2 regions of the Paenibacillus sp. RRE4 genome follow, and region 2 is predicted to be linked to the other one. Evidence: predicted binding sites of a transcription regulator. Region 2 holds the regulator's gene; the other holds the start of a gene.
What was found. The regulator CtsR, encoded in region 2, represses protease genes until heat stress. The targets are predictions, from matches to a motif close to ATGGTCAATAAAGGTCAAACA.
Positions count from the first base shown of each region.

Region 1: a site for CtsR is predicted at 6,987-7,007, ahead of clpP (ATP-dependent Clp endopeptidase proteolytic subunit ClpP). Genes of this name have one in related genera too.

Region 1 covers NZ_JAUZUT010000006.1:135,394-151,444, forward strand. The annotation lists gene eno (phosphopyruvate hydratase) at 1-280, opposite strand, end outside; gene gpmI (2,3-bisphosphoglycerate-independent phosphoglycerate mutase) at 524-2,068, opposite strand; gene tpiA (triose-phosphate isomerase) at 2,070-2,822, opposite strand; gene Q9R46_RS22870 (phosphoglycerate kinase) at 2,856-4,037, opposite strand; gene gap (type I glyceraldehyde-3-phosphate dehydrogenase) at 4,187-5,194, opposite strand; gene Q9R46_RS22880 (sugar-binding transcriptional regulator) at 5,316-6,347, opposite strand; tRNA gene Q9R46_RS22885 (tRNA-Arg) at 6,844-6,918, shown strand; gene clpP (ATP-dependent Clp endopeptidase proteolytic subunit ClpP) at 7,099-7,695, shown strand; gene Q9R46_RS22895 (stalk domain-containing protein) at 7,956-9,053, opposite strand; gene Q9R46_RS22900 (SIMPL domain-containing protein) at 9,425-10,180, opposite strand; gene Q9R46_RS22905 (HPr family phosphocarrier protein) at 10,354-10,623, opposite strand; gene whiA (DNA-binding protein WhiA) at 10,843-11,781, opposite strand; gene Q9R46_RS22915 (gluconeogenesis factor YvcK family protein) at 11,788-12,774, opposite strand; gene rapZ (RNase adapter RapZ) at 12,788-13,687, opposite strand; gene Q9R46_RS22925 (ROK family glucokinase) at 13,740-14,690, opposite strand; gene Q9R46_RS22930 (AI-2E family transporter) at 15,101-16,051, opposite strand, start outside.
Region 2 covers NZ_JAUZUT010000016.1:43-16,093, reverse strand. The annotation lists gene cysS (cysteine--tRNA ligase) at 1-169, opposite strand, end outside; gene cysE (serine O-acetyltransferase) at 235-888, opposite strand; gene Q9R46_RS27215 (hypothetical protein) at 970-1,275, opposite strand; gene gltX (glutamate--tRNA ligase) at 1,413-2,867, opposite strand; gene ispF (2-C-methyl-D-erythritol 2,4-cyclodiphosphate synthase) at 2,901-3,377, opposite strand; gene ispD (2-C-methyl-D-erythritol 4-phosphate cytidylyltransferase) at 3,374-4,066, opposite strand; gene Q9R46_RS27195 (PIN/TRAM domain-containing protein) at 4,169-5,254, opposite strand; gene Q9R46_RS27190 (nucleoside triphosphate pyrophosphohydrolase family protein) at 5,427-5,822, shown strand; gene pssA (CDP-diacylglycerol--serine O-phosphatidyltransferase) at 5,978-6,709, opposite strand; gene disA (DNA integrity scanning diadenylate cyclase DisA) at 6,751-7,827, opposite strand; gene radA (DNA repair protein RadA) at 7,841-9,208, opposite strand; gene Q9R46_RS27170 (ATP-dependent Clp protease ATP-binding subunit) at 9,497-11,959, opposite strand; gene mcsB (protein-arginine kinase McsB) at 12,155-13,225, opposite strand; gene mcsA (protein-arginine kinase activator protein McsA) at 13,254-13,772, opposite strand; gene Q9R46_RS27155 (CtsR family transcriptional regulator) at 13,804-14,265, opposite strand; gene Q9R46_RS27150 (GNAT family N-acetyltransferase) at 14,761-15,945, opposite strand.

The DNA of each region.
Region 1 (16,051 bases), on a different contig from region 2:
TCAATCTGTCGATACCCAGTTGATCCAAAGCATCCATACCGATGACTTCTGGAGCGATGATTTCATTTACGTTTTTAACAGCTTGCAGAACGCCTTTACCGAGGTAACGGGATTTGTCACCATCGCGAAGCTCAACTGCTTCGTGGGCACCAGTGGATGCACCGGATGGAACGATTGCGCGTCCGATTGCGCCGGACTCCAGGTATACTTCAACTTCAACTGTAGGGTTACCGCGGGAGTCGAGGACTTCGCGAGCGTACACGTCAGAAATAATAGTCATGAGTGATAATCTCCTTTGATTTTGAATTTATTAAAAATTAGGACCACTTGTGTTTCCCCTTATCCACTACGTCAGCAGAATCGTCTTACGATCGCTGTTATCCCCGGATTCCTTTAGAACTTATTCTCATAAGTTGGAATCCTGTGATAAAGGCGAACGCTACGCTTCTTCAGACCATTTCTGCTACCTTCGTTCAGGGGTAAACGCCAAACTTCCCAATTTCATATATGTTGGCTGTGCAACTTATTTACGGGTAGCAATAACGGATGTTCCCGTCATTTCTGCCGGTTGTGGCAATTGCATCAGGTCAAGAATGGTTGGCGCGATATCGGCCAAAATTCCGCCTTCACGCAACGTTACATTTGGATCTGTCACGATAAATGGAACCGGGTTCGTTGTGTGAGCTGTGAACGGACGTCCTTGCTCATCAAATACCATATCCGCGTTACCGTGATCCGCTGTGATCAATACTACGCCGCCTTTGGCAAGTACTGCGTCTACAACGCGACCCATGCACTCATCCGTCACTTCAACCGCTTTGATGGTAGGCTCCAGCATGCCGGAGTGTCCAACCATGTCAGGGTTCGCAAAGTTCAAGATAATCGCGTCGTGTTTATCCGCTTCAATCTCACGAACGGCTGCATCGGCTACTTCATAAGCGCTCATCTCTGGTTGCAGGTCATACGTTGCCACCTTAGGTGAGTTGATCAGTACGCGAGTTTCGCCTGGAAGCTCTACATCACGGCCGCCGCTGAAGAAGAAGGTTACGTGCGGGTATTTCTCGGTTTCTGCAATACGCAGTTGTTTTTTGTTATTCTGTACCAGCACTTCACCCAGCGTATTGTCGAGGTTCTTCGGCTCATAAGCCACATAACCTTCAACCGTCTCGCTGAACAACGTCAGGCACACAAAGTGCAAGCCCACTGGGAACTTCGGTCCACGATCAAAGCCGCGAAAATCGGAGTTCGTGAATACTTGCGACAACTGAATTGCACGGTCAGGACGGAAATTAAGGAAGATGACGGAATCGCCGCTCTCTACCAGACCTACCGGCTCACCATCCGCTTGAACGATAACCGTTGGTTCAACGAACTCGTCAAATACGGATTTCTCATACGATTCTTCAACCGCTTTGAGTGGGTCAGTGTATTTCGGTCCATCCCCATAAACGATAGCGCGGTAGGATTTCTCTACACGCTCCCAACGTTTGTCACGGTCCATAGCATAGTAGCGGCCTTGAACCGTTGCGATTTTACCTACACCCACTTCGTCAATCTTGGCGATCAGCTTCTGCATGAAGTCTTTACCGCTGTCCGGCATAACGTCACGGCCATCCAGGAAGGCATGAATATATACTTCGTTCATTTCTTCTTTTTTAGCCAGATCCAGCATCGCGAACAAGTGGTCGATGTGACTATGTACGCCACCATCGGACAACAAGCCGTAGAGATGAAGCTTTTTACCGTTCTGTTTCGCTTCGCGCACCGCTTTGACAAGTGTTTCATTGTCATAGAACTCGCCGTCACGAATCGATTTGGAGATACGGGTCAAATCCTGATATACGATCCGGCCGGCACCGATGTTCAGGTGACCTACCTCGGAGTTCCCCATTTGGCCTTCCGGCAAACCTACAGCCTCACCGCATGCAGTCAACGTTGTGTGTGGGAACTGGCTCATAAAACGGTCATAGTTCGGTTTTTTGGCTTGCGCTACCGCATTGCCTTCCACCGTGTTACGCAGACCGAAGCCATCCATAATGATCAGTGCTACAGGTTTTGGAGCTGTCATCTTACTTCGCCCCCTCAACAAGCGCGATGAACGAAGCCGGTTGCAAGCTGGCACCGCCAACAAGTGCGCCATCGATGTCGCTTTGTCCGAGGTATTCTGTTACGTTTTCCGGTTTCACGCTACCGCCGTATTGGATACGAACCGCATCTGCAACCTGCTCATTGTACAGATCCTTCACCAATGTACGGATGTAAGCAATAACTTCATTCGCATCTTGGGATGTAGAGGATTTGCCTGTACCAATCGCCCAGATTGGCTCATAAGCGATAACCACTTGAGCTGCTTGCTCAGCAGTCAGACCAGCCAGAGCAGCTTCAGTTTGTACTTTGCATACATCTTTTGTTTGGTTTGCTTCGCGCTCTTCAAGCGTTTCACCAAGGCAGAAGATTGGAGTCAATCCATGACGGAATGCTGCATGCAACTTTTTATTGACAGTCTCATCGGTTTCCGCAAAATATTGACGGCGCTCCGAGTGACCGATAATCACGTAATCTACACCCAGTTCTTTCAGCATCACACCGCTGATTTCACCAGTGAATGCACCGTTGTCTTCGAAGTGAAGATTTTGTGCACCGATTTTGATGTTAGTGCCTTTCACAGCTTCTACCAGGGATGGCAGGTTTGTAAAAGGTGCGCAGATTACCGTTTCTACGCCTGCGACTTCCGCTTTTCCTTTAACTTCCTGAATGAAGTCATTGGATTCGGAAACCGTTTTGAACATTTTCCAGTTACCCGCGATAATTGGTGTTCTCATTGGTTTCAACTCCTTCATGCTATAGCTTAAAGCTTACTTGTCGTTCAATGCAACTACGCCTGGAAGCACTTTGCCTTCCATGAACTCGAGCGATGCACCGCCACCTGTGGAGATGTGGTCCATTTTGTCAGCCAATTTGAACTTCTCAGCTGCTGCTGCAGAGTCGCCGCCGCCGATTACTGTGTAAGCAGATGTTGTAGCACAAGCTTCTGCTACTGCACGAGTACCGTGAGAGAATGGCTCAATTTCGAATACGCCCATAGGTCCGTTCCACACAACCAGTTTGGAGTTTTTAACAACGTCAGCATAGATCTCACGTGTTTTAGGACCGATGTCGATACCTTCCCAATCTGCAGGAATGTCGCCAACTTCAACGATTTTTGTGTTTGCGTCTGCACTAAAGTCGTCAGAGATTACGATATCCACTGGCAGGTAGAAGTTTTTGCCCAGTTTTTTTGCTTTTTCGATAAAGCCAAGTGCTACATCCAGTTTGGACTCATCCAGCAAGGATTGACCTACTTCGTGGCCCTGAGCTTTCATGAATGTGTAAGACAGACCACCACCGATGATTACGTTGTCTGCAATGTTGAGCAGGTTGTCGATCACATCGATTTTGTCTTTTACTTTGGAACCACCGATGATTGCTGTGAAAGGACGCTCAGGGTTGGAGATGGCTTTACCCAACACTTCAAGCTCTTTTTCCATCAACAAACCGGACACTGCTGGAAGCAAGTGAGCGATTCCTTCGGTCGAAGCATGTGCTCTGTGAGCTGCGCCAAATGCATCGTTAACGAATACGTCAGCGAGTTCAGCAAATTGTTTTGCCAGTTCCGGATCGTTTTTCTCTTCGCCCGCGTGGAAACGAACGTTCTCAAGCAACAATACGTCGCCATCGTTCATTGCCGCGATTTGAGCTTTAACCGCTTCGCCCACGGAATCATCCGCTTTAGTAACCGGTTTACCCAGCAATTCAGACAAACGCTCAGCTGCTGGTGTCAAACGCATGGATTCTACAACTTCACCTTTTGGACGTCCCATGTGGCTCGCCAAGATCACTTTCGCACCTTTTTCGATCAGGAAGTTGATCGTAGGCAGTGTTGCACGAATACGTTTGTCATCTGTAATTTTACCATCTTCGAGCGGCACATTGAAATCTACACGCACGAATACCCGTTTTCCATTCAATTCGATATCACGTACACTTTTTTTGTTCATCTCTATTTCCTCCGCACCCATGTATTTGGTGAACCTTTCAAGAGCTGAATCCCTTGTCAGTTCTGGTGTTCATGAGAAATTAACTAAATATCCATATATAAAGAGCGGAAACAATAACAATCTGTTTCCGCTCTATGTTATTACAGATATTACTTGATCATTTTTGCAAAGTGCTCCAATGTGCGAACCAATTGAGCTGTGTAGGACATTTCATTGTCATACCAAGCTACAGTTTTAACCAATTGTTGGTCGCCCACTGTCAGTACTTTAGTTTGAGTTGCATCGAACAAGGAACCGTAAGTGATACCCACGATGTCGGAAGATACGATTTCGTCTTCTGTGTATCCGAAAGTTTGTGGATCGGAAGCTTCTTTCATTGCTGCGTTAACTTCTTCAGCTGTTACTTTTTTGCCCAGAACAGTTACCAGCTCAGTCAGGGAACCTGTTGGTGTTGGTACGCGTTGTGCTGCACCATCCAATTTACCTTGCAGTTCAGGGATAACCAGACCGATTGCTTTAGCAGCACCAGTTGTGTTAGGGATGATGTTTTCAGCTGCTGCGCGAGCACGACGGAAGTCACCTTTAGGGTGTGGAGCATCCAATGTGTTTTGGTCGCCAGTGTAAGCGTGAATTGTAGTCATCAAACCTTGAACGATTCCGAATTTGTCTTGCAGTGTTTTTGCCATAGGAGCCAGGCAGTTTGTTGTGCAAGATGCGCCGGAAATTACAGTTTCAGTACCATCAAGGATGTCATGGTTTACGTTGTAAACGATGGTTTTCATGTCGCCAGTAGCTGGTGCGGAGATAACAACTTTCTTAGCTCCACCTTTCAAGTGTTTCTCAGCAGCTTCTTTCGTTGTGAAGAAACCAGTACATTCCAGAACGATATCTACACCCAGGTCTCCCCAAGGCAGTTCTTCAGGGTTGCGGTTAGCGATAACTTTAACTTCTTTGCCGTTCACTTTGAAGAAACCATCATGTACTTCAACATCGCCATCGAAGCGACCTTGAGTTGTATCATATTTGAGCAAATGAGCCAGCATTTTAGCGTCAGTCAAGTCGTTGATTGCTACAACTTCAATGCCCTCTACATTTTGAATACGGCGGAATGCCAAACGACCAATACGTCCAAAACCGTTAATACCTACTTTAATCATGAGTAAGTTCCTCCCAAGTTTTGATTAGTTTTTTATGAAACTATATATTCAAGACAGACGGTGAAGTCCGTCAAGACAACAAGAGTGATGTTGAAAATAAAACCATTTCATCTCTGAAAAATTAGATGTTTTCCATGTCAGCGACGATGACTTCGGCCGCAGCCTCATCAATAATCAGAATATCCTCCTGCCCAAACCGCAGTACGGAATGAATGGCAGCTGCCTTGCTTTTGCCGCCCGCAATACCGATAACCACATCGGTGCGTTCGATATCCTGAAGCCGCATACCCAGTGTAAGCATGGTATGTACCACCTCACCCTGATCATTGAAGTAATACCCGAAGGACTCCGATACGGCCCCCTGCTCCTGAAGTTCGTCGATGATCTCCGGTGCAAGCTTGCGTCTCTTCGCCATCTCCACAGCATCGCCAATGCCATGAATTACGATGCGTGATTGCCTGATTAGCTGTAAAATCTCCTGAACACCCGGGTCCTGGATCAGCGATTCATAGGCATGGTCACTAAGCAAATCCGGTACATGCAGGAGTTTGTACTGAGCCCCTGCCCGCTTTGCCATTGTGGACGCAATCGTATTCGCCTGTATTTCCAGGCTTTCTCCCAATCCGCCTCGTGCTGGCACAAACCAGACACCCTTCAGCGAAGTAGGCGGTGTGAGTTGTTCTGCAACACCTGCCGTTGTTGATCCGCCTGTAACGGCGACAACGTCGTTGTCATTCATAATACTGCCGAGAGCCTTCGCTCCGGCTCTTCCAAGTTCCCTCTTGGCAAAAGGAGATACGTCCGAATCGCCGGGAACCACAACTACCTTTTGCAGACCGTAGGCTTGCTTGATTCGCTCTTCCAGCTCGGATAATCCAAACAGCTCTTTCGCGACAGGTTCTAACTGCTGCAGCAGATTATAACCCGCCTCGCTGATCTTCATCCCCGCGCTGTCAATTTCGATAAGTCCCTGAGCCTTTAACAGATCGGTCTCAGCTCTCAGAACCCGCTCGGTCATCTGCATGGAATTGGCTAACGTTCTCCGCCCAATCACATCCGATAACATGATCTGGTGCAAAATCGTATAGCGTTTCTTCAAGACATCCATGAGATCGGGCAGAAGCTGCTTTTGCACTTCCAAGATCGTTCGCATGCTTTCCACTCCCGCAAGCTTCATGTTCCAAGCTTTCTGCATGGCCTTAAAATGTCCCGGGTTAACTTTTTAAGTCCCACGTTCATTCTACCTAAAACTGACGCGAGATGCAAGTGTTTCGATTGCCTATTTCGACAGGTTCGCAGGCGTTTGTACGCGCCTATTTTCACAACCTCTACACATCGAGATAAGAAAGCGAGGATCTCACACCATATATAGAAGAAGCCTGAACATAACATCTATATCTTGCTATGTTTCATTTTTATAGGGCATGTCCAAAACCTCTAATAGCATGTACCGAAATTCAAGCTTTATCCATTCTTATTCATCATGATCATTTCAGAATAAATTCAAACCACCTGCGGAATAAATCGAATCTTTCATGGAGGAACTTGAGCCCTTTCGCACTAAGGAAAACTACACCATGTTCATGCAAAGCAACTGCTTGCAATTCACCGGTGCATAAGCTATAATCATTATTGCTGTCACATAATTTGCGCCCGTGGTCCAATGGATATGACGTAGGCCTCCGAAGCCTGAGATCCAAGTTCGATTCTTGGCGGGCGCGCCACTACATTTTTAACAGCTCATAATGCATTTAACCAACGAAACCGGAAAGGTTTCTTTTTTTTCAAACTTAGTTTGACTTTCTTTGACTTTTTGTTTGAGATTGTTTATGATGTGGTTAATACGGTAACAGTTTAAATATAAACACCCATTTAACATTTACATTTCCGAGGAGGTTTTTCACGTGAGTTATATTCCAATGGTCGTTGAACAGAGCAACCGGGGTGAGCGCGCCTATGATATTTATTCCAGATTGCTGAAGGATCGTATCATTTTCCTTGGCAGCGACGTGAATGACGTTGTTGCGAATGCCATCATGGCACAGATGTTGTTCCTGGCAGCGGAAGATCCGGAGAAAGACATTCACTTATACATCAACAGCCCAGGCGGATCGATCACAGCGGGGATGGCAATTTACGATACAATGCAGTTCATTAAACCGGATGTATCTACGATCTGCGTAGGTATGGCGGCTTCCATGGGTGCATTCTTGCTGAATGCCGGTGCAAAAGGCAAACGTTTTGCGTTGCCGAACAGTGAAATTATGATTCACCAGCCTCTTGGTGGTGCACAAGGTCAAGCGTCGGACATCGAAATCCGTGCACGCCGCATTCTCAAAATGCGTGATACCTTGAATCGCATCATCTCCGAGCGCACAGGTCAACCACTGGAGCGTATTGAAAAAGATACAGATCGTGATTACTTCATGAGTGCTGCTGAAGCAGCCGATTACGGTATCATCGATAAAGTAATCCAAAACGTAGGCTCCCAAGGCATCTAAGCTATAGCCTGGAGACAACGTAAATAAGCGCAGGGCGGGCATCACCTGAATCTAGGTGAGCACGCCCTGCGCTTATTAGTTGCAAACAGGCAATATCAACAACCTGCATTAGGGTGTTGATATTGCCTGCATAAACCAGAAACCCCGTCATTCTTGCTTTGACGGAGGCTTCTGGTTTATTATTTTTCACGAATAAACGGTATAAGTGCTCTTGACTTGAATTTAATTTATTTTATGATTTCATCTACCCCAAACCGAACTTACTTCTCAGAAGCTACGTTGCTGAAGGGTGTGGTTCCTTTAGGCAAAATTTCCTTGTAAGTGAACTTGAATTCTGGGAAGCCCTCTGCATACGCTGTGTACTCATACAACTGGAAGAACACAACAGCGCCTGTTGGCGTCACGTAAAAGTCTTGGTCTTTGTTCAGCCCTTTGTAGCCGCTCAAGTATCCCGTGTTCGCTTTCAGTTGCTCACCAACCTTTTTGCTGACCGTTTCACGCATGGATTTGCTGTTTTGCAACACATCATCCAGTGTCAGCTCTTTACCTGTATCGAGTGCAAATGTGTGACCCGTCCGATACGTCATGCCATGTGCTCCTGCATAGTCTTCATAACGTTGAGTAATCAGACCCAGCACACCATTCTCATTGTACGTCACCACATAAGATGTTTCGAATGCATATGGACGGTTTGCGGTTGCTCCACCGAATTCAGACGTTTGTTTTTTGAAGGCAGCAACAGCCGTGTCTACTTCATCTTTGAGCACTTTGTTAATCGTGGTCTCAGCCTCTTTGCTCGCTAGTCCACTTACTTGAGGATACTGTACATCCACCTCAGCGTTTTTCACGGTCACGTTGGCTTTAGTTGATTTCACCTGTACGTTATTTTGTTTTACTTTGCTCAGGGTCAGCGTTTTGGTTTTGGCATCCCAGCTGCCCTGTACACCCAAATAATCTCTCATTGCAGAGAACGGGATGTACAAACGACCCTGGATCAATTTTGCCTCCACTTGAGGATAAAAACCGTTAATATACACGTTTGGCTGTCCATCCATCAAACTAACAGTCATTGCATTGTTCGCTGCAGTTACGGTATACGACTTCGTTTTTGCATCATATTTCAATGTACCGCCCGCTACATCCTTGACCGCTGTCAGCGACACCCATGTAGATCCACCTTGAAGGAGGCCTTTTTGCGTGAGTGTTTTACCGCCTGATTTCAACGTTACTTCAGCCGGTGCCGTTACTTTGGAAGATACGGATGCAGCTTGAACCGATTGATCCATCCACGCTGTGCTCCCCCCCATAATTACACCTGCCGCCAATAATGCACTCGTCCATTTTTTCCATGTTTTCATCTATAAAACTCCTCTCTTTTATTTACCATTAGGTTCATTGCGTATGTAATCACGAACGTTACTACACATGCCATACGCTCACCTCTTAATTATAATTAACCCGTTTTCGGAATGGTTTACAGCTCCAGTTACAATCTTGATGAAAATCAAAAGGGAAAAACAACAGAAAATGAACGTTTTGTCATGAAAAACGATACAAAAACGACATTATTCGCGCTGCACTACAACCGACCATATAAGTAATTTCTATCCCTTACTTCCTCAAAGCCCACATGTGCAACAAAAAAACACTGCCTGATAAGACAGTGTTTTTGTCATTATTTTAAATGTTTAATATTTAATCATTTTAGCTCGTATTGATATAGCATTCCTTATTTCATCTCATACGTAATATTAAGAACGGTGCTCACTTTAACTTGACCTGCTTCGATCTGTGTACCTGCGTTCGAATCACTCTTCGCTTGCGACATCAAAGACTCTGATGCATAGAACACAGGAACATTAGCATCCGGCTGGCTTACCGAAAGGACAGTACCCAGTTGACGTTTAACTGCTTTAGCAATTGCTCCTGCCTTCACATCTGCATTAGCTACTGCCTTAGCAATGACTTCGGATTCATATTTCTCCGGATTTTCTACCGTGAAGCGTACATTTTCGATATTGTTGGCACCTGCTTGTGACGCTGCATCCAGTAGTTCACCAATCTTGTCCATATCACGATATGTTACTGTCAATGTGTGATGTGCTGTGTAACCTTTAATTTTCTGTCCATCTTTTTCGCTATACGTGTAGTTCGGTTGCACATAGAATTGACTGGTTTGAATATCATCTGCACTGATCTTCCATGTGTTTTTCAGCAAGTTAGTAACCTTTTGAATCTTGGCGGCATTTGCCTTCTGGGCTGACGCCGCAGTATCGGCAGTACTGTTCACCCCGATGGACAGATAGGCAATATCCGGTTTCACTTGAATTTCACCTTTACCTACGACATTGATTACATTTTGCTGTACGCCCTGAACTTCGGCAGCATAAGCATAGTTTCCTGGGGCTACATAAGCCGTTCCTCCGACCAGCAACGAACTTGCCACCAGCACTGCACCAAACGGTTTCATCCATTGTTTACCCATTACGAATAACCTCCTCATATGTTAACTTCTCAAACTTGAAGCGATTTGATACCTTAACAGACGGGACAAATTCCATAATGTTGCACTTGACGGGCACGGTTAATAAAATTTATATAAAACGCAAAAAAGCCCCTTGCGGGACTTCTTCATAGATTGAATTGAGTTCATGAAGCTTATTGGTTCTCAAGCTCTTCCTTGCTCACCAGACTAACTAAAGCGTTTACAGCCTGATCCGCATCCGCGCCTTCAGCACTAATATGGATTTCTGTACCTGTACTGATCGCAAGGCTCATGATTCCCATGATACTTTTAGCGTTTACTTTTTTATCGTCCTTCTCGACGAACACTTCAGATGAGTACTTATTCGCTTCCTGAACGAACAGTGCTGCAGGTCTGGCATGGAGACCCGTTTTCAAACGGACAACTACCGGGTGCTTTGTCATAGAAACTTACCCCCTATTATGAAATCTGGACATTAAATACACAATTATATTTATACAACATTATACCATTAACCCGTGCAGGACACTAGAAGAAAAAACTTAGCCCTCGAGCTCAGGCAAAAATCCAGAACCGAAGCCTCTCCTTTACCCGCACGAGTAACCCAACACGACTTGGTAAGGTCATAACATACCTTAAACCTAAATGATTCATTTTAACCTTCAACTATAACGTTCCGCGCGCACTTTCTCAGCAAGCTCATCAATCTTCCGAAGGCGATGGTTCACACCAGATTTGCTCACCGTACCTTTTAGCAATTCGCCTACTTCCTTCAGATTAATGTCGGGATGAGCAAGCCTCACCTCCGCTACTTCACGTAGCTTATCCGGAAGAGATTCCAGACCCACTTCCTTTTGCAGTAAACGGATATTGTCGATTTGTCTAACCGCTGCTCCAATCGTTTTGTTCAGATTAGCTGTCTCACAATTGACAATTCGATTCACCGAGTTACGCATGTCCCGCATAATTCGAACGTCTTCAAACTTGAACAAGGCCTGGTGAGCACCGATGATGCTAAGCAACTCAATGATTTTCTCGCCTTCCTTAATGTATAGGATGAATCCTTTTTTCCTTTCTATACACCGGGCATTAAGATGAAATTCATTGGCCAGATCCACCAGTGCCTGACAATGCTCTTCATACATGGACGCAATCTCCAGATGATATGAGGAGCCCTCCGGGTTATTTACGGAACCACCTGCCAGAAATGCACCACGAAGATAAGCTCGCTTACAACAATTCTTCTCCAGTAACTCTTCATTAATGCCAGGAGTAAACAGGAACCCTTCGGAGACGATATGCAACTCCTTTAGAATCTCCTGAACCATAGACGGAACACGAACAATGTACACATTGTTCTTCTTCAGCCGCATTTTTTTGCGAACCAACAATTCCGTATGCACTTGAAAATGCTTTTTAAGCAGAGAGTATGCCCTTCTTGCGATCGCAGCATTCTCTGTCGAAATATCCAAGATGACTTTTTTATTCGATAACTGCACTGCACCAAGCATACGGATGAGGGCTGAAAGTTCCGCCTGTTCGCAGCACGCTTCACTTTCAATCATCGTTAATTCTTTTTTGGTCTGTGCTGCAAATGACATGGGACTTCACCTCTTCCGTAACATCCAATTTTGAACCAGCTGGTAAATATGATGGCTGAGCTTGTCGGCATCATGGCGCAGATAGGTTTTGAACAAAACCAGCGTATCTGCGACAACCTGATAACCTGAACTTTTCAGCACATTCATATCAAGAACAACCGGTTTTGCTCCTTTTTCCGCATACTTATTCTGTACTTGTAGTGGAATGTCACCGTTGTTCACGATCACGTAGTCAAAGAGCTGGTGACCAATATGCTCATGCACTGCCTTAAGATGATCACTCACTGTATAATTGTCGGTCTCTCCCGGCTGTGTCATTACGTTACAAATAAACATCTTCACCGCATCCGTTTCAACGACAGCCTCTGCCAGTTTGGGCACAAGCAGATTAGGAAGGATACTCGTATATAGACTACCCGGGCCAATCAGAATCGCATCTGCTTGGCGTATAGCCTCGACAGCTTCTGGCAACGGCTCCACGTGATCCGGTTCAAGAAAGACACGTTTAATGCGCCCGCCTGCCTCAGGGATTTTGGACTCGCCAGTAATAATTGATCCATCCTCCATCTCAGCATGCAGCACAACAGCTTGACCCGCTGCCGGAAGCACCTGACCCCTAACGGCAAACACGCGGCTAAGCTCCCGCACAGCGGTCACAAAGTCGCCTGATATATCCGTCATTGCAGCCAATATCAAATTGCCCAGGCTGTGGCCTGCAAGCCCCGCACCTGTATTGAAACGATACTTTAACATGTCCGAAAGCAGTGGCTCAACATCTGCCAGCGCGGTGAGCACGTTACGAATGTCTCCTGGAGGCGGCATTTGCAACTCACTGCGCAGGATCCCTGAACTCCCACCGTCATCGGCAACCGTAACAATGGCCGTGATATCCATCGGTTTCTCTTTTAAACCGCGTAACATCACAGATAATCCGGTTCCGCCGCCCATAACAACGATTCTCGGACGTTCTCTCCGTGGTCCGGCCTCTTTCATCCCTTCACCCTCTTCAATGACGGTCCCGGTCAGCGTCGCGGTGGCTTACGGTAACAGCTTCAGTCTCACTGCTTCCGAGCATTTTGCCCAAATATTCCGATATTGCTACCGAACGATGCTTGCCTCCGGTACAGCCGATTCCAATAATAACCTGGCTTTTGCCTTCCTTCCGGTATTGCGGAATCAGAAAATGCAGCATATCCAGCAGCTTGGTCAGAAACGCTTGCGTTTCCGGCCATTTCATAACATATTCGTACACTTCACTATTCTGTCCCGTATTCGGCCGCAAATGATCAATATAATGCGGATTCGGTAAAAAACGAACATCAAATACGAGATCCGCATCAATCGGAATACCGTATTTAAATCCGAAGGACGTTATATTCACGGATAACATCTGGCTCTCCAAGTGAGAGAACCGCGAGATGATGCGCTCCTTCAATTGAGCAGGCTTCATCGTGCTGGTATTCAGCACCTGAGTTGCCGAATTTTTAAGTTCCTCCAGCATCTTGCGTTCCAGCTTGATGCCGTCCAGCGGCATCCCTTCCGGAGCAAGCGGATGTCTGCGTCTACTCTCTTTATAACGTTGGACCAGAACCGAATCGGTTGCATCCAAAAATAAAATTTCGCAATGGATCGTAAAATGATCCTTGATATAGTTTAGAGACTCGGATAATGCCGTGAAAAATTCACGTCCCCGAAGATCGATGACCAGCGCTACCTTGCCAATCTTGCCATTCGACTGTTCGATCAACTCCGCGAATTTAGGAATTAGAACAGGCGGTAAATTATCTACGCAGAAAAACCCTAGATCCTCCAAGCTCTGCACAGCTATCGTTTTACCCGCTCCGGACATGCCCGTAATGATAATGAGCGTGGCGCCTGTGCCTGGTGAGCCTTCACCGTCAAGCATAAATGTCCCCTCCTTATCATATTGATGTCGGATATATCGTGTTACAAAGGTACTACGAACGTAAGAGGAGACCTGCCGCGCCTACGATACCTGCATCATTGCCCAGTGTAGCTTCCAAAATCTGAACACCTTGTTGCAACGGCTCTGGAGTTAATTGAGCAAACACAGTACGAATCTCATCAAACAAGAAGTCGCCTGCCTTCGATACACCACCGCCAACAATGAATAATTCCGGATTCAGTACAGCTGCTACGGTTGCCATGGATTTGCCCAAATAATAAGCCGCACGGTTTACAATCCGCAGTGCCACTTCATCGCCGGCTTTGGCCGCATCAAATACTTCCTTGGCCGCAATTTTGTCTACCAAGGCAAGGGACGTATGATCACCACGCTCTACAGCATCCTTCGCCATACGAATGATACCTGTTGCGGATGATACCGTCTCTACACATCCCATTTTACCACAGCCACACTTGATCGCTTCCAGATCAGGCACAACACTGATATGGCCCAGTTCCCCTGCCATGCCGGAAAACCCTTGATAGATCTTACCGTTCAGGATGAGACCACCGCCAACGCCTGTACCGAGTGTGAAGCATACACAATTGTCTACGCCCTTGCCGGCTCCTGCCCAAGCTTCACCCAAAGCAGCAACGTTCGCATCATTATCTATTTTGACAGGCTTGCCCAGACGCTCTTCCAGAACCGAACGAATGGCTACATTCCGAAATCCGATGTTAGGAGCATGAACAATAATCCCCTCGCGTACATTCGTGAAACCGGCAACTCCTGCACCAACACCTTCAAGCTGTTCCCAGCTGTATGGCGATTCGGCTACGATATGACGGACATACTTCTCGATGTTGGCGATAACCGTGTCAACGCCCTGGTCCACTTCAGTCGGTCCTTCATACGTATGCATAAGCTGACCTTGATCATCACATATACCGACCTTGATTGCTGTTCCGCCGAGATCGACCCCAACGTAGATTTTCTCAGACATGCTGCAAGCCACCTTTATCTATCTAAAATAGTTTAAGTCCTACGTACCAACTATAATTGAAGGATACGCCGGGGTCAAGACGAGAAGACCTCACGCTCAACATGCCTTGGCAGGGTTGTGAACGACATCACACACCATTTTTGAATGCGTATACAACCTGATTTTAATCTATTAAAACGCCATGCTCCCTCCTTCCCTGATAGAAAGGGTAGCCTCAACTCATGATATTTCATTATCCCTCGTTCCATTCATAAAAAATGACATTGGTCATCAGACGATCATGACATTGTTAACACAATCACCCATGATACCTATCACCTCAGGTGTAGGTATAACAAAAAACGCCTTCCAGCGAAGCACTGGAGGCGTTTATTCTTTTTTCGCACAATTTAGGAACTCTCAAGAATCAATTACAACTTCGACTCGACGCGCACAGGTTCCTCAGTCTTCTCCATCTTGTTCACATCCAGAATATCCAGCATGAAGACAAAGATCGGAATACCAATAATCAAGCCCCAGATTCCAAGGAAATGTTGCGACAGAATCAGCACGATAAAGGTGTAGAACATCGGCAATTTGGTCTTGTGTGCCATCAGCTTCGGATTCAGGAAGTATGTTTCCAGCGCATGAATAATGACGATCATAATGATCACGATGATGGCCATCTGCAGTCCGCCCATTTGATACCCGATCAGACAGAGCGGCACAAGGGAGATCATAACCCCTGCAACAGGCACCAGACTGAGCAGGAAGACCATAATCGTTAACGCGAATAGGTAAGGGTAACCTAAGATCCACAATCCGAGCATCGTCAGCACCGTATTAAATACGGCAATTAGCAGCTGCGCTTCAATGACTTTACCAAAAGAAGATACAAATTTGTCGCCCAGGTATGCCACTTCATTATAGAACCAACCGATTTTGCTTGTTTTGAACTTGGACGTGAACTTATATATTTCTTTTTTCTGCAACAGGAAGAACAAACTCAAAATAATAACCAGCAGGATGAATTCCAGCCATTTACTAAAGGCAAAAATGTATTTCAGCGCTTCGTTGGTATAATTTTTAATGTCGAAGGACTGCAGATAACCAGCGATCTTGGAGGCAAAATTATCACCATCAGCCGTGTCGAGAAATTTCATAATCTCGTTGGTTAACTGCACAACCTGATCCACAATCCGTGGTGAATATCTGGATATCCCAAGTACAATTCCGGCAATCACAATCATATACAGCAGAATGACCACGACTTTATAGTCGATTGGAAAAAAGCGATTCAAACCTTTTGTAATGAGATGCTGTAGCCTGTTCATGACATAAGTCACCAGGAACAACAGCAGAATCATATGAAGCATACTCCC
Region 2 (16,051 bases):
GCTCCAGATATCCACGAACCGTGTCGAAAAAGATCACCGGACGTGCATTGCCGATATGAATGTAGTCATAGACGGTTGGTCCGCACACGTACATTTTTACTTTGCCAGGCTCTTGTGGAACAAACTCCTCTTTGGTGCGACTCATCGTATTATAAATCTGAAGCGTCATAGTCACTTTTCCTTTCATTCTAAACTACTTTTACTTGATTCCATGGTTTATGTTGATCGATGGAGTTATGTGCATTTCTCAGATTCCCGTGTATTTTGCAAATTTCGCACTTCTTCCTGCAACCGTTCTATTTCGCGTTGCATGCTACGCAAAGAGTCGATAACTGGATCGGGCAATTGTTGATTAAGACGATCCACTCTTCGTCCATCCTGTTTGACGATTCTACCTGGAATGCCCACCACCGTGCTATTTGCAGGAACTTCTTTCAGCACAACGGAGTTTGCTCCGATGTTGCTCTGATCCCCCACACGAAATGATCCCAGAACCTTTGCGCCAGATGAGATAACCACATTATTACCAATCGTGGGGTGTCTCTTTCCTTTTTCTTTCCCTGTTCCCCCAAGAGTTACTCCTTGGTAGATCACGACATCGTCACCAATCTCACAGGTTTCTCCAATAACAACACCCATACCATGGTCAATGAACAAACGATCCCCAATTGTAGCTCCAGGGTGAATCTCTATCCCTGTCATAAACCGGCTAACCTGTGATACGAACCGGGCGAGCGAGTACCATCTTCGTTTGTATAGATTGTGAGCAAATCGATGGGCCCATATGGCATGTAACCCTGAATACGTAAATACGACTTCAAACCAACTCCGGGCGGCCGGATCATTTTCAAAGACCGTCTGGATATCGGATCTGATCTTTTTGAACATGCTCGTTCCCCTCTTGTTCCGGTTCTCGTCCTCCGGGTTCGCCGGACGGCGTGTTCCTTGGTAGTATACTTGCGCACTCGCCTAAACAAAAAACGCCCCTGCAGCACGAAGCTGCAGAGGCGTTAATCGCGGTCCCACTCTGCTTGGCTCATTCCACCTCTTAAATAAAAGGAATGAGCCCTCTGGCGGCTCGGTAACGGGAACCAGTCGTCGCCATCTATCCTGACGTTTTCCTCTATTCGATGAATAGAAGCGGGGCCGGATTCGACGGTGCAGCTCACGGGTGCATTTCAGACTGCCGGACAGTGGATGACTCGCAGCCTCCACTTGCTTGAACAGATATAATCTCTGTTCTTGTGTGGGGCCATCCTCTCTGGATCTGTCCAAATCAGCTTACTTCTCCCAGTCTTTGCTGTTCTATATGAACGTATTATGACAATTCAACCTTGTGTTGCTATTATAGCGAAAAGCCTTCGCACTGACAACCAGCAGAATCCAACTACATAAGTCGAGGTAATGAATAGTTACACTCGTGCCAGCAAACGCTGGGTGACAGTATCCCGTCCCAGTAGCACAATGGTCTGATTGAGATCACGTCCATGGGTCTGCCCCGTCAAAGCAACGCGGATTGGCATAAAGAGCTGTTTGCCCTTAAAGCCTGTTTCCTTCTGCACTTCCTTGATCAATGCAGCCATTTTGCTTGGCGTGAACTCATCACTAGCTTGTACTTTATCCGCAAATGCTTTCAGCACAGTTGGAACCTGTTCTTCAGCAAGTACCGCAGCGCCTTCGCTTTCCAGTTCAACTTCGGAACGGAAGAACACTTCGGACAGTTCTACGATATCGGATGCCGCATTCATCTGCTCCTGATAGAGATGTACGAGCGTATACGCCCACTCTTTTTGCTCCGCAGACAGGTCCGCAGGCAGACGTCCTGCTTTTTGCAGATGCGGAATAGCCATCTCGGCAATCCGTGCAGGGTCCGCATTTTTGATGTAATGGTTATTCAAGTGCGCCAGCTTATGTGTATCAAATACGGCCGGGCTCTTGGATAGACGCTTCGTATCAAAGATGGAGATCAACTGCTCTTGTGAAAAGATTTCTTCTTCTCCTTCTGGCGACCAGCCAAGCAGGGAGATGAAGTTAAACATCGCTTCTGGCAGATAGCCGAGCTGATCATATTGCTCAATAAACTGAATGACGGATTCATCGCGTTTACTCAGTTTTTTGTGGTTTTCGTTCACGATCAGCGTCATATGACCGAATTGCGGCGGCTCCCAGCCAAGCGCTTCATAGATCATCAGCTGACGCGGTGTGTTGGAGATATGATCTTCCCCCCGCAACACGTGGGAGATCTTCATCAAGTGATCGTCCACGGCAACGGCATAGTTGTACGTGGGAATGCCATCTTTTTTCACAATGACAAAGTCGCCTGATTCCTTGCTGTTGAACGAGATTGTACCTTTGACCATGTCGTTAAATGTGTATGTGCGATCTGCCGGTACACGGAAACGAATGCTCGCCACACGGCCTTCAGCTTCAAATGCCTCGATCTGCTCTGGTGTCAGGTCACGGTGTTTGCCGGAGTAACGCGGGGTCTCTCCGCGAGCCGACTGCTCTTCGCGCTCCTGTTCGAGTTCTTCTTCCGTGCAGTAGCAGCGATAAGCCAGACCTTTGTCCAGCAGTTCCTGCGTGTATTTACGATACAGATCCAGACGCTCCGTCTGACGGTACGGCCCGTATTCTCCGCCTACATCAATACTCTCATCCCACTCGATCCCGAGCCATTTCAAGTATTTCAGCTGGCTTTCTTCTCCGCCCGCAATGTTGCGCTTCACGTCCGTATCTTCGATACGAATGATAAATTTTCCGTTATTGTGTTTGGCATACAAGTAGTTAAACAGCGCCGTACGAGCGTTCCCGATATGCAGGTGTCCCGTTGGGCTTGGCGCGTAGCGCACCCGAATTTCTGTGCTCATATGATTCCCTCCGTCTCTAATTGATTGATGATATCACACACGTACCAGGCATACAACGGATTGGGCGGCAATCCCCTCTCCCCGTCCTGGGAAACCTAATTGCTCGGTTGTTGTTGCCTTTACGTTCACTTGTGTTACATCCGCTTCCAGCGCTTTGGCAATGACCTCAGCCATCTGCGGGATATACGGTGCCATCTTTGGCTTCTGGGCAATAATCGTTGAATCAATATTCCCAAGCTTATAGCCGCGATCCTTCACAAGCTGCCATACATGCTCTAGTAGTTTCAAGCTATCTGCATCCTTGAATTCCGGGTCGGTGTCCGGAAAATGCTTGCCGATATCCCCAAGTGCCAGCGCGCCAAGAATAGCATCGCTGATGGCGTGCAGCAGCACGTCTGCGTCCGAGTGACCCAGCAGCCCTTTTTCATAAGGAATCGTTACCCCGCCAATAATACAAGGTCTACCTTCCACCAACTGGTGCACGTCAAATCCTTGTCCTACACGTATCATCGCTTCTTCTCTCCCTCAAGCCAAAACGCGGCATACTGTAAATCTTCCGGTGTCGTTAGTTTGATGTTGGTATAACTGCCTTCCACAACCTTAACCGACATTCCCTGGCGCTCAGCCAGCATGGCATCGTCCGTCCCCAGAAACCCGTCGCGTTCCGCGGATTCGTAAGCCTCCAGCAGGGAAGAAAGACGAAAAGCCTGCGGGGTTTGAATGCTCCACAGACTGCTGCGCTCCGGCGTCGCTGTAACGATACCTTCCGCATTCACTTGTTTGATCGTATCCTTCACCGGCACAGCCAGCACAGCACCTTCGCCTGATTCGGCGGCAGCCATACATTCTCTAATCTGCTCGCGGGTCACAAAAGGACGCACCCCGTCGTGAACGAGAACCCCATCGGTACTGAGCGCCCGAAGGCCTTCATGAACCGAATGCTGTCTCTCTTTCCCTCCGGGGATCACGCGGACACGCGTTTCCAGTTGGTATTCTTTTACCCATTCCAGGCATCGTTCAACATCTGCAGCACCTGTAACCAGAATCATCTCACGGATCTCGTCCAGAGCCGCAAATACTTCAAGCGTATGTATGAAAACGGGCTTGTCCTGCAGCAGCAAAAACTGTTTGCTCTCGGTCGTTCCCATTCGGGTTCCCCGGCCTGCCGCCACAATGACAACGCCCCACCCTTTATCCATGCCGCAATCCCTGCCTTGTCTGTCAGTTTATCGCCGGGCGACAATTCATATCTCCATCGATATCCATCATCGTACAACGATACACTACCCATCATACCGCTTTTATTGGGCTTTTTCCAACAGTTTCGGCTTGGCAAAAATCATTCGTCCCGCAGACGTCTGTAGCACACTCGTCACCAGCACTTCCATCATCATGCCGATATACTCGCGTCCACCTTCCACCACGATCATCGTTCCATCATCCAAATAGGCTACGCCTTGTCCATGCTCTTTGCCGTCTTTGATAATCTGTACCATAATCTCTTCCCCCGGCAGTACAACTGGTTTCACCGCGTTTGCCAAGTCATTAATGTTAAGTACGGATACGCCCTGGAGCTCACAAACCTTATTCAGGTTAAAATCGTTGGTAACCACTTTGCCTTGTAATACTTTAGCGAGCTTTACCAGTTTGCTGTCCACCTCGGAGATTTCTTCGAAATCGCCTTCGTAAATCAATACCTGTACATCAAGCTCCTTCTGGATTTTATTCAAAATGTCCAGCCCACGGCGCCCGCGGTTGCGCTTGAGCAGATCCGACGAGTCTGCAATATGTTGCAGCTCTTCCAGTACAAATTCCGGGATGACAATCGTGCCTTCGATGAATCCGGTTTTGCAGATATCTGCGATTCTGCCGTCAATAATGACGCTGGTGTCCAAAATTTTATGTTCTTCCAGTCTTCGCTCTTCTTCAGGCTCAGGGTGCCCCCATCGTCCCGACTTCCAGAATGCCGCCAGATCGTCTTTCTTGGCCATGGCCAAGCTATAACCCGAATATGCAGCGATCACCGTGAGGGCCACTTGTAGCACCTCTCCTGCGGTTCCGAGCCAAGCCAGGCAAGGATACATCAGTAATGCTACGAGTAATCCAGCCACGATGCCTGTTGCGCCAGCAGCAAGCTCGTTCATGGGTATTCTGGCTAAAGAATCAATACCGCTGTTTAATCTGTTAGCCATCATTGTGCCGCCGATCGTGCATACGGACATAAAAAGTACTGCTCCCAGCAGTGTTGATACACCCGCACCCAGCAGTCCCGCTGATTGAATCCATTCAGCCATCCAAGGAATGGACTTGCCTGCCAGATGATAAGCCGTGTACCCGAACCATGCGCCGCACAATCCAGTAAAAGTTAAAATGCCTTTTCTCCACATGAGTTCCTGCACCTCCTCAAATCATTCTTCATTTTCATATCCAGTATGATCCAATTATCCAAAACCTAATCGCGTCAGCATGAAGTTTTTGGAAATCTTGTACTCGTCAGTTGAAAGTAAGACTTTTATTGGCATATAATGAATTCAATTCATATCCGAGGTGAGTGGCAAAATGAGTACGCTAAGTTTACAGGCTTTTCAGGATCAAGTTTCCGAACTGTTGCTGCGCCATCGCAGCCTGATTGATGTACTGTCGAAAACGGGACAAGCCGGAGCCTCTGTTAACCGCGCTGTGTCCAAAGCCATTACCGAATGCGGCTGTATTGAGCTGCACGCCACCAAACAGAAATATGCCCCCGAGAGTGATATTTCTCAAGCCAAGGGCCTGCTGGAAACGCATGTGGAAGGTGAATTGTGTGAGAATTGCAAAGAGGTGATCAGCTCCGAGCTGGGGCGGAACCTGTTCTATATGTCTGCACTTTGCAATCTGCTGGACATCAACATGGAAGAGGTCGTAACTCACGAATCACAGAAATGTTCGACGCTTGGGATGTTTAATCTGTCTTAGCTAATCGTCTTTCGTTACTTCGTCATAGATCAAAGAATACAAATAAAAAGCACGTACACTCCTTGTTAGGAAAAATGTACGTGCTTTTTTTATTTTTTGAGTTCATAGGGATCTTATAGTTTGCCGAGTGGTAGGTACTTAAGTACCTACCTATTCTACTTGTCAGAAGACCGTGATGATTTCTTGTCCTTGCGTTTCTTAGCGCGATTGCGGGAAGCTGCCGTTCTTACACTGTATCTCATGCCATACAGGGCATATAACACCAGCGGAATAAAAATCAGCTTGGAGAGTTGATCCGGGAATAAAACAGCCAGTGCAACCGCAAGTAACACAACCCACGGAGCGATCCAGATCGCCTTGCGGGGAAGTCCGACTTTTTTGAAATTGGGATATTTCAGTGAGCTGACCATCAGATAAGACAACAGCAATGTAGCAATCATCATGCTAATGGGTCCGATATCCTTGTGAAACAGGGACAGCGTAGCCAGCACACCGCCTGCAGCGGGAATGGGCAAGCCAGTGAAATACCCCGGAATGCCCGGCCGAACGTTAAATCTTGCTAAACGAATCGCACCACAGATCGGAAAAGCCGCCGTTGCGATCCAGGCAAAGATCGGCATGGAATCCTGAAAAGACACCATGAAAATAATCAATGCAGGCGCCGCACCAAATGAAACCATATCCGATAGCGAATCAAGCTCCTTGCCGAATTCACTTTGTGCATTCAGTGCTCTTGCCACCCGTCCATCCAGACCGTCGAGCAGCATTGCAACGATAACCATAATCGCAGCCGAACTGTATTTTCCGTTAATCGCCAGCAAAATGGCCAGCATACCCAGAAACAGATTACCTAGGGTAAAAAGATTTGGAATGAATCTGGTTAACATGTTGTTTCACCTCATTCATTAGAAGCCGTTATAAGCAATCCCTACATCTGTCTGTCAATAAACATCTGCTCTTGCAAACGTTTGAGACCTTCCTTGATGGTACGGGCACGAACCTCGCCAATGCCGTCTACTTCATCAAGTTCTTCAATCGTTGCCATGATGACATGAGGTAATTGCTCAAATTGATCCACCAGGTTATGGATAATTACATTAGGCAGACGAGGGATCTTATTTAATACCCGATATCCGCGAGGGGCAACCGAATCTTCAGATGTTGCCGCAGATGAAGGATAACCAAGCAATCGGACAATATGATGTGCATCAAGCAACTCATCGTCCGACAATCTTTTTAAGCCCACGATAATATCGCGAATCTTGTCATCACTGTCATCACGAGCATAGTCTTTATACAGCAACCAGGCTTCTTCCTCTGTAGTACCCACAAGCTCTTCCATTTGCATCGAAATGAGCCTTCCTTCATTACCTAACTCATCAATATATCGTTCAATCTCGGTTTTGATCCGTAGTACCATTTCCGTGCGCTGAATAACATTAACCACCTCGGGAATCGTAACGAGTTCCTCGAATTCGGAAGCACTCAGATTCGTAAGGGACTGCTTGAGCACCGCTTTATACTTTTCGAGCGTTTGAATCGCCTGATTGGCTTTGGTCAAAATCACCCCGATTTCCTTAAGCGAATATCGAAGGGTTCCCTGGTACAGGGTAATAATATTCCGGCGCTGTGAGATGGAAACAACCAGCTTACCGGTTTGTTTTGCCACCCGCTCTGCGGTCCGGTGACGAATGCCCGTCTCTGAGGAAGAGATGGATGAATCCGGAATCAGCTGTGTGTTGGCATACAAAATCCGCTTCAAATCCTCACTCAGAATAATGGCACCGTCCATTTTGGCAAGCTCATACAGGTAGTTCGGGGAGAAATCACAGTTAATCGAAAATCCCCCGTCTACCACTTCCATGACTTCAGGGCTGTATCCTACAACAAGCAGTGCGCCCGTCTTGGCGCGCAGCACATTTTCCAGACCTTCGCGGAAAGGTGTACCTGGTGCGATCAGCCTTAACAAATCATTCATATTGTCCAGTTGGCTTGAATCCTTCATCTTGTTATGCCCCCTAATCTAAAGCAACCGCTAGTGCATCTGCCACGGTATTCACACCGATCAGTTGTATCCCGCGAGGATGTTTCCAGCCCTTTAAGCTTTTTTCTGGTAAAATAACTCGTTTGAAGCCCAGCTTCGCGGCTTCTTTCACACGTTGTTCTGCCCTCGATACGGCACGAACTTCACCCGTCAGGCCAATCTCGCCAAAGATGACATCATCCGGCTTGGTTGGCACATCTCTCAAGCTGGAGGCAATGCTGACTGCCACAGCCAGATCGATCGCTGGCTCATCCAGCCTCACCCCTCCAGCCACGTTCAAATAGGCATCCTGTGTCTGCAGGAACATACCCATGCGTTTTTCAAGCACCGCTATAATTAGATTTAATCGATGATGATCGATACCTGTTGCCATCCGCCTAGGAGAGGGGAAGTGTGTCGTGGAAATCAAAGCCTGTAATTCTACAAGCATTGGACGTGTGCCTTCCATACTCGCCACAACGGTAGATCCCGCTACCCCTAGTGGACGTTCAGATAAAAATAACTCGGAGGGATTACCCACTTCACGAAGGCCATCTTCCCCCATTTCAAATATGCCAATCTCGTTCGTGGAACCGAAACGGTTCTTCACCGCACGAAGGAGACGATACGTATGATGCCGCTCTCCTTCGAAATAAAGCACGCAGTCCACCATGTGCTCCAGCATACGCGGACCAGCGATGGCACCTTCTTTGGTAACATGCCCTACAAGAACCGTTGCAATGCCACGGCCTTTCGCAATCCGCATGAATCTGGACGTGCATTCCCTTACCTGCGCTACACTTCCTGGTGCGCTGGTAACTTCGGGCAGATATACCGTCTGAATGGAGTCGATGACAAGAAAATGCGGCTGGATCTGATCCACCGCTTCCTCTACCCGCTCCATATTGGTTTCACAGAGCACATACAGCTCCGGCGAAAGAGCACCGAGACGGTCTGCGCGCAGCTTCGTCTGCTTTACGGATTCTTCTCCAGACACATATAACACTCGTAGCCCCGAGTGGGTCAGCGCATGAGAAGTCTGTAGCATCAACGTTGATTTTCCAATCCCCGGGTCGCCCCCCACCAGAACAAGCGAACCTGGCACAATGCCGCCGCCCAATACACGGTTCAGTTCACCGATTCCAGTCTGTACACGCGGCTCCTGACCGCTATCTATATCTATGATAGGAAGCGGTTTATCTTTACTGTCAAACAGAGGAGAATTTCTCCCTTGTGTTTTGACTACCGTTTCAGTTTCTTCTATCATCGAATTCCAGGACTGACAGCCAGGACATTTCCCGTACCATTTGGGGGCTTCATAGCCGCATTCCGTACATTGAAACTTGGTTTTTACTTTGGCCACTTCAGCACTCCTATTGATTTTTTATTTTATAGCAACATTTTGCATTATTCGACAAAATTTACTCGTTGCCCTGACATACAGGGATACTAAAAGTTTACCATTGTTTGAGATTTTTCGTAAAGGATTATCGCAAACTTTACACATGTTCCTCATCCATATCGCTTCATCTCAATCAAATCTTCACACATCCCTTTATATATTCGTACATACGAAAAAAACTCCCCGGCCAAAGCCAGGGAGCTTCTATATATGCGACTAGCTGAATTCATTCGGCCACATACGTCATATTTATTTTGTTTCAATTTCCTCATTGGATGGAACTGCTACTTCCTTTTTCGTTACAGACAATGCACCATTCTCTTCGTCGATGAGTAAGGAATCCCCTTTGGTCACATTACCTGTAAGCAACTCTTCAGACAATTTGTCTTCGATGTGCTTCTGGATCGCCCGGCGTAGCGGACGTGCACCGTAAGCAGGATCAAATCCGGCTTTCGCCAAGAAGGCCTTGGCGTTATCTGTGAGCTCAAAATCAACCTCGTACTCATTAAGACGTTTACGTAGATCCTCACTCATAAGAGTAACAATCTCAGCAATGTGTTTCTCTTCGAGCGAGTGGAATACGATGATTTCATCGATCCGGTTCAAGAACTCAGGACGGAAGCTTTTCTTCAGCTCATCCATCACTTTGCCCTTCATATTATCGTAATCTGCACCTGCATCCACAACAGCTGTGAACCCAAGAGTAGAATTACGTTTGATCGCTTCTGCACCCACGTTGGATGTGAGAATGATCAATGTATTACGGAAGTCAACAACACGGCCTTTGGAATCCGTCAGACGACCATCTTCCAGCACTTGCAACAAGATGTTGAAAACTTCCGGGTGAGCTTTTTCTACTTCATCCAGCAGGACAACGGAGTACGGTTTGCGACGAACTTTCTCTGTCAACTGACCGCCTTCTTCGTATCCAACATAACCTGGAGGAGCTCCGACCAGTCGTGCTGTGGAGTGTTTCTCCCCATACTCGGACATGTCAATCCGAATTACGGCATTTTCATCACCGAACATTGCTTCAGCAAGTGCGCGAGCCAGCTCGGTTTTACCTACACCCGTAGGGCCAAGGAAGATAAATGAACCCATTGGACGTTTCGGATCTTTAAGTCCTGCACGTGCGCGGCGAACGGCGCGGCTAACTGATTTAACTGCCTCATCCTGACCGATTACACGTTCATGAAGAATGGATTCCAGATTCATCAGACGCTGTGTCTCTTCTTCTTTCAGCTTGTTCACCGGAATTCCTGTCCAGTTGGCTACCACTTGAGCGATATCCTCTGGAGTGACTTCGGAATCGGTACGACCTTGTTTTTCTTTCCATTGATTTTTCGTTGTATCAAGCTCTTCACGGATTTTTTGTTCCGTATCACGCAGTGCCGCTGCCTTTTCGAACTCTTGACTCTGAACCGCGGCGTCTTTTTCCTTACGGATATCTTCCAGACGGCTCTCCAATTGTTTCAGGTTTGGCGGAATTGTATAGGAGTTCAATCTTACTTTTGATCCCGCTTCATCGATCAAGTCGATCGCTTTATCCGGTAAGAAACGATCTGTAATATAACGATCCGACAATTTTACAGCTTGCACAATCGCTTCATCTGTAATTTTCACGCGGTGATGCGCTTCGTAACGATCACGCAGACCATGCAAAATTTGAATGGCTTCTTCCGGTGATGGTTGATCCACTGTAATCGGTTGGAAACGACGCTCTAGCGCAGCATCCTTCTCGATGTATTTGCGGTACTCATCCAGTGTCGTTGCACCGATGCACTGTAATTCTCCACGAGCAAGAGCCGGCTTCAAGATGTTCGATGCATCAATCGCGCCTTCAGCGCCACCTGCACCAATCAGCGTGTGCAACTCATCAATGAACAGGACAATGTTGCCCGCCTGACGAATCTCATCCATGATTTTTTTCAATCGATCCTCGAACTCACCACGATATTTGGTTCCAGCAACAACCGAACCCATATCCAGCGTCATTACACGTTTATCACGCAATGTTTCGGGAATTTCGTTTGCAATAATTTTCTGAGCAAGCCCCTCAGCAATTGCTGTTTTACCTACACCAGGTTCACCGATCAATACCGGGTTATTTTTGGTACGACGACTCAATACTTGAATAACACGCTCAATTTCCTTGCTACGGCCAATAACCGGGTCAAGGTTATTCTCTCTGGCATACGCCGTCAAATCACGAGCGAGGCTGTCCAGTGTTGGTGTGCTTACATTGGCAGGTGTGCCATTGTGGCTGGAAACAGCTTCGCTGCTACCGAGCAATTGCAGTACTTGCTGACGTGCTTTGTTCAAGCTGATGCCCAGGTTATTGAGCACACGTGCCGCAACACCTTCACCTTCACGAATCAATCCGAGAAGAATGTGTTCTGTGCCAACATAGGTGTGGCCGAGTTTACGCGCCTCATCCATCGACAATTCAATTACTTTTTTCGCACGTGGCGTATATGCAATGTTCGTAGGTTGCTCTTGGCCACGGCCAATTAGCGTTTCTACTTCATCCTGAATTTTTTCCAATCCGAGTCCCAGGCCGATCAGTGCTTTGGCAGCAATGCCTTCACCTTCACGAATGAGGCCGAGCAAAATATGCTCCGTACCGATGTTATTGTGACCGAGACGGACAGCTTCTTCCTGCGCGAGTGCGAGCACCTTTTGGGCCCGTTCCGTAAATCTTCCAAACATCATATTTCCTGCACCTCCATGGTTTTGGATAAAACGAGGGATTCCAATCTAACTGAATACCCCTTCGTATTCTTCATATCACTTTTGTTTGCAGCCATGCTGCGAATAAAATCATTGGTAGCTTCAGTCTAGATGGAAGCTTATTATATAAAAGCCGCAGATACGGCATGAAACCCATATTAACGCTTAAAGGAAAGTTTACCCAGAACTTTTGGCTGCATTGATCGTATCACGAATTAACTGAGCCCGGTAGATGTCGCGCTCATCCGTACGCATATCCCCAAACGTTTTTTGCAAAAAACCTGGCTGAGTCATCACATTCAACTCATTCATCACTGGGATCGATAAGCCTTCCAACAATCCAAGATCTACGCCGAGCCGCACATCCGACAAGCGCTGTGCCGCTTCCTTCGTGTCTACAATCGCTGCATGAGACAAAATCCCGTAGGAACGCATCACTCGATCCGTAATACGCAGTCTGGAATCGGTAATGAGCCGTTCTCTTGCAGTACGCTCATGACCAATCATCTGTAAAACAACACCGTGGAGGTTATCGATCACTTCTTGTTCCGTCTGTCCAAGTGTAATCTGATTGGAAATCTGGAACAAGTTGCCCATCGCCTCGCTACCCTCTCCATAAATCCCTCGCACCGTTAATCCCACTTGGGACACGGCGCTAAGAATACGGCCGATCTGCTGTGTCATGACCAATGCAGGAAGATGCATCATAACAGATGCCCTGACACCCGTTCCAACATTCGTTGGGCAACTCGTCAGATACCCTCGCCGATCATCAAACGCATAATCCACGTGCGCTTCAAAAGCATCATCTATTGCGGAAGCTTTCTCCCAGGCCTCTTTGACCTGGAACCCCGGATAGAGGCACTGGATACGCAAATGATCCTCTTCATTGATCATAATACTTACCGATTCATCCTCACTAAGGATCACGGCTCCGTTGGTCGATTCATTCGCCAGACTTGGACTAATCAAATGTTTTTCCACCAGCACACGCTTGTCGAGTTCATCAATATCGATCAGATCGAGTGTAGTAAAATCACCAAAGGCGTGTACGTCATCGTACTGAAGTACTTCGCTCAGCTTATTCAGCACCTCTTCCGATTGCTCACTCGAAGCCAGCATTGGAAACGGGATATGCTGAAGGTTACGTGCGATCCGGACACGACTGCTGATCACGATCTCCGAATCAGTAGCATCACTGCGCATCCAGTCACTGAGCGCCTTCTCTGTAAAACGCAGATTAGGCATCATGCTTCCCTCCTACTTATGACAAACTTTACTCTTGAGCTATTTCTTTTTCAAGTTCCCGGATCTGGTCACGAATCTGAGCGGCCTCTTCGAACTCTTCTTGAGCAATGCTCTGCTGCAGATTTTGCTTCAGATCGGCAATTTGCCGCTTCACCTTAATACGCCCGCCTGCTCTGGCAGGAACTTTACCTACATGCGATGTACTACCATGCACTCGCTTGAACAAAGGGTCCAGACGGCTGTCAAAGTATTTATAACAGGAGCTACAACCAAAACGACCAACTTTGCTGAACTGGGCATACGTCATGCCACATTCTTCACATTGCAGCGTTTTGGCAGGGGAAGCACCTGAACTCTTGCCTGCCGGATCAAAATCAAGTATTCCTGATAGCAGGTTGTGAATGGAAAATCCTCCTGCTGTTCCAGGAATCATCTCTCCCTTCTCACGGGCACATGATTCACAAATATGAAATTCCGTCTTCTCTCCATTTACAATTTTCGTGAAATGAAGCGTAGCCGGACGTTTATTACATTCTTGGCACAGCATATAGATGTACCTCCTTTGATCCCGATAGTTTTCATTTACCGAGCAAAGATATTAGCATTGCCTTCAACATTCTGGCACGAATTTGATCCCGGTAAGGAAGTTTGACCATAAGAACCTCTCTCGACACAGCCGCACGCATCAACCCGGCTTCCCGCTTACTTAAAAAACGCGCTTCTTCCAGTTGATAAATCAAGCCTTCCGCAGCAGTCTGTCCAATCTCGTCACCAATACTGTGATGCAGATGGTTGTGCAGGGCGGATTGGGCAGGTAATTCAATGCGTTGTATGCGAACATATCCACCACCGCCACGTTTACTCTCGACGAGATAACCTTTTTCAAGAGTGAAACGGGTGCTAATGACATAATTGATCTGGGAAGGTACACATGAAAACTGATCTGCCAGATCATTACGCTGAATTTCAATCATTCCTTCGGGACTTTCATGCAAAATACCCTTCAGATATCGTTCAATAATATCAGAGATATTACGCATCCAATCATCCTCCACTGTCTGAAACGTTAAGTCAATAAGGACCACACGCCCCCACAGAGTACACCTTCTCCACCCATTTAACCACTCAGAGAAACAGCGAATCTTGCTACCTCAAGTGTTAAACAGGAGAACAAAGGAAGCACGAAGGTCCTTGAATATCCCCTTGATCTTCCAATGATGTGTTCCAACTTACGGTACTTTTCATCAGAGAACAGTAAGAAAGCTAACGTCATATCGTAGGTAAGTAACACGTATTCCAGAATTAAAATCATACGAATTTAACCTTGAGTTGACTTTGACTTTCTTTGACTTTATATACATTATAGCATATTTTGCTGTTTTGCCAAGTGGGGGCACTATTCATTTTTTACGATTTTACACGAAATATTCGCCTGACACAAAAAAACCTCTCCCAGACATCGGGAGAAGTTCTGATTGCTTCCAATTACGCTTCGGATCTGCTCGAATGAAGTTGTATTCGATGTAGATTGTTGCTTAAAAGAAATCAAGCAAGTAGGTTTCGCGTTTGGGAACTGCCTTTTCCAGCGCTTGGATTGCGCTCACTGGCCCTTCCAATCTACCGATCTGTGCCATCTCTGCCGGTCTGCGATAACCCATTAACACGGCTGAAAGGGATTGAATACTAAGACGAATCGGCTGATTCAGCTGAGCCTCGCCATCCGATTTTGCCTTTTTCCATATTGAAGCGGTTCCGTTCATAGCCACGTTTAATTCCCACACTCCTTCGTTCCACGGAGCGTAAGAATCTTCGACATCAAGCCAAATCTGAACGGGCGAGTCCTGACTTGCAAAAGGGTACTGCGAAATGAACTGCTCCACGCTCACGATTCGTGCCATAAAGTAAGGAACTACCTCTTGCTTAATCCGCGGATTGTCCAGCTGAAATGCAAGCAGATCACTTGCAGGCGCCTGTAAAGTTACTTCATCTATCATAGAATCATGATTGGCAATGAACGTCCAAAGCCCCTGTCTCGCTTCTTCGTTCAGATGAACGAACTCACCTATGGTAAACTTGCTTTCCTTAACTTCATAGAGGACGTAACCTTGAGGTGCTCCCGATTCATCATAATATACAGCGCGCTGACTACCTTTTTTGCTATAAACCGAATTTTCCCACCATGCATCATTGCGATTGAGGGTTCCATTATAGCGCGTTGCATACGCATCGTACACCTGCTTCAATTCAGCAAGCTCGGTATTTCCACGTTTGATCGTGCCTGGTGTCAGCTTCTTGGCCGGCAGTTGGGCTGTAGACAATCTATATTTCTTATATTCAACGTAGGTTTCCCAGCCATACTTTCGATAAAAGGAAAATGAAAACGGATGCAGGAAAGATACACTTTGTTTATACCGATTCATTTCTTCTAGTGCGTATTTCAGCAATCCCGCGACCCATCCCTTACGTCTGTACTCCGGCCAAGTGGCTACACCTGCAATTCCCCCCATTTCGAAGGACCTGCCGTGAATATACGTTTGAAAAGGAATAATCTGAAGCTTGGCTCCAACCTGTCCATCCGCATAAACACCCAACACATTATGCTTAGCGAATTCCTTGCGCCGCTTCTCCAACTGATCTTCTGTTAACTTAAATTGAAATGCGTACTCGGAAAGCGCCATACACGCCTCATAATCGTCGATCGTTAATTTGCGAAGTTCCATATTAACTTGCACCTCTTTTTCTTCTAATGTAAGTCCTTTCTGTACAAAAGGCAGCTTGAACCCTTTTCTTACATTTGAGTGTCTCAGAGGTTTCCTTTAAAGTCAA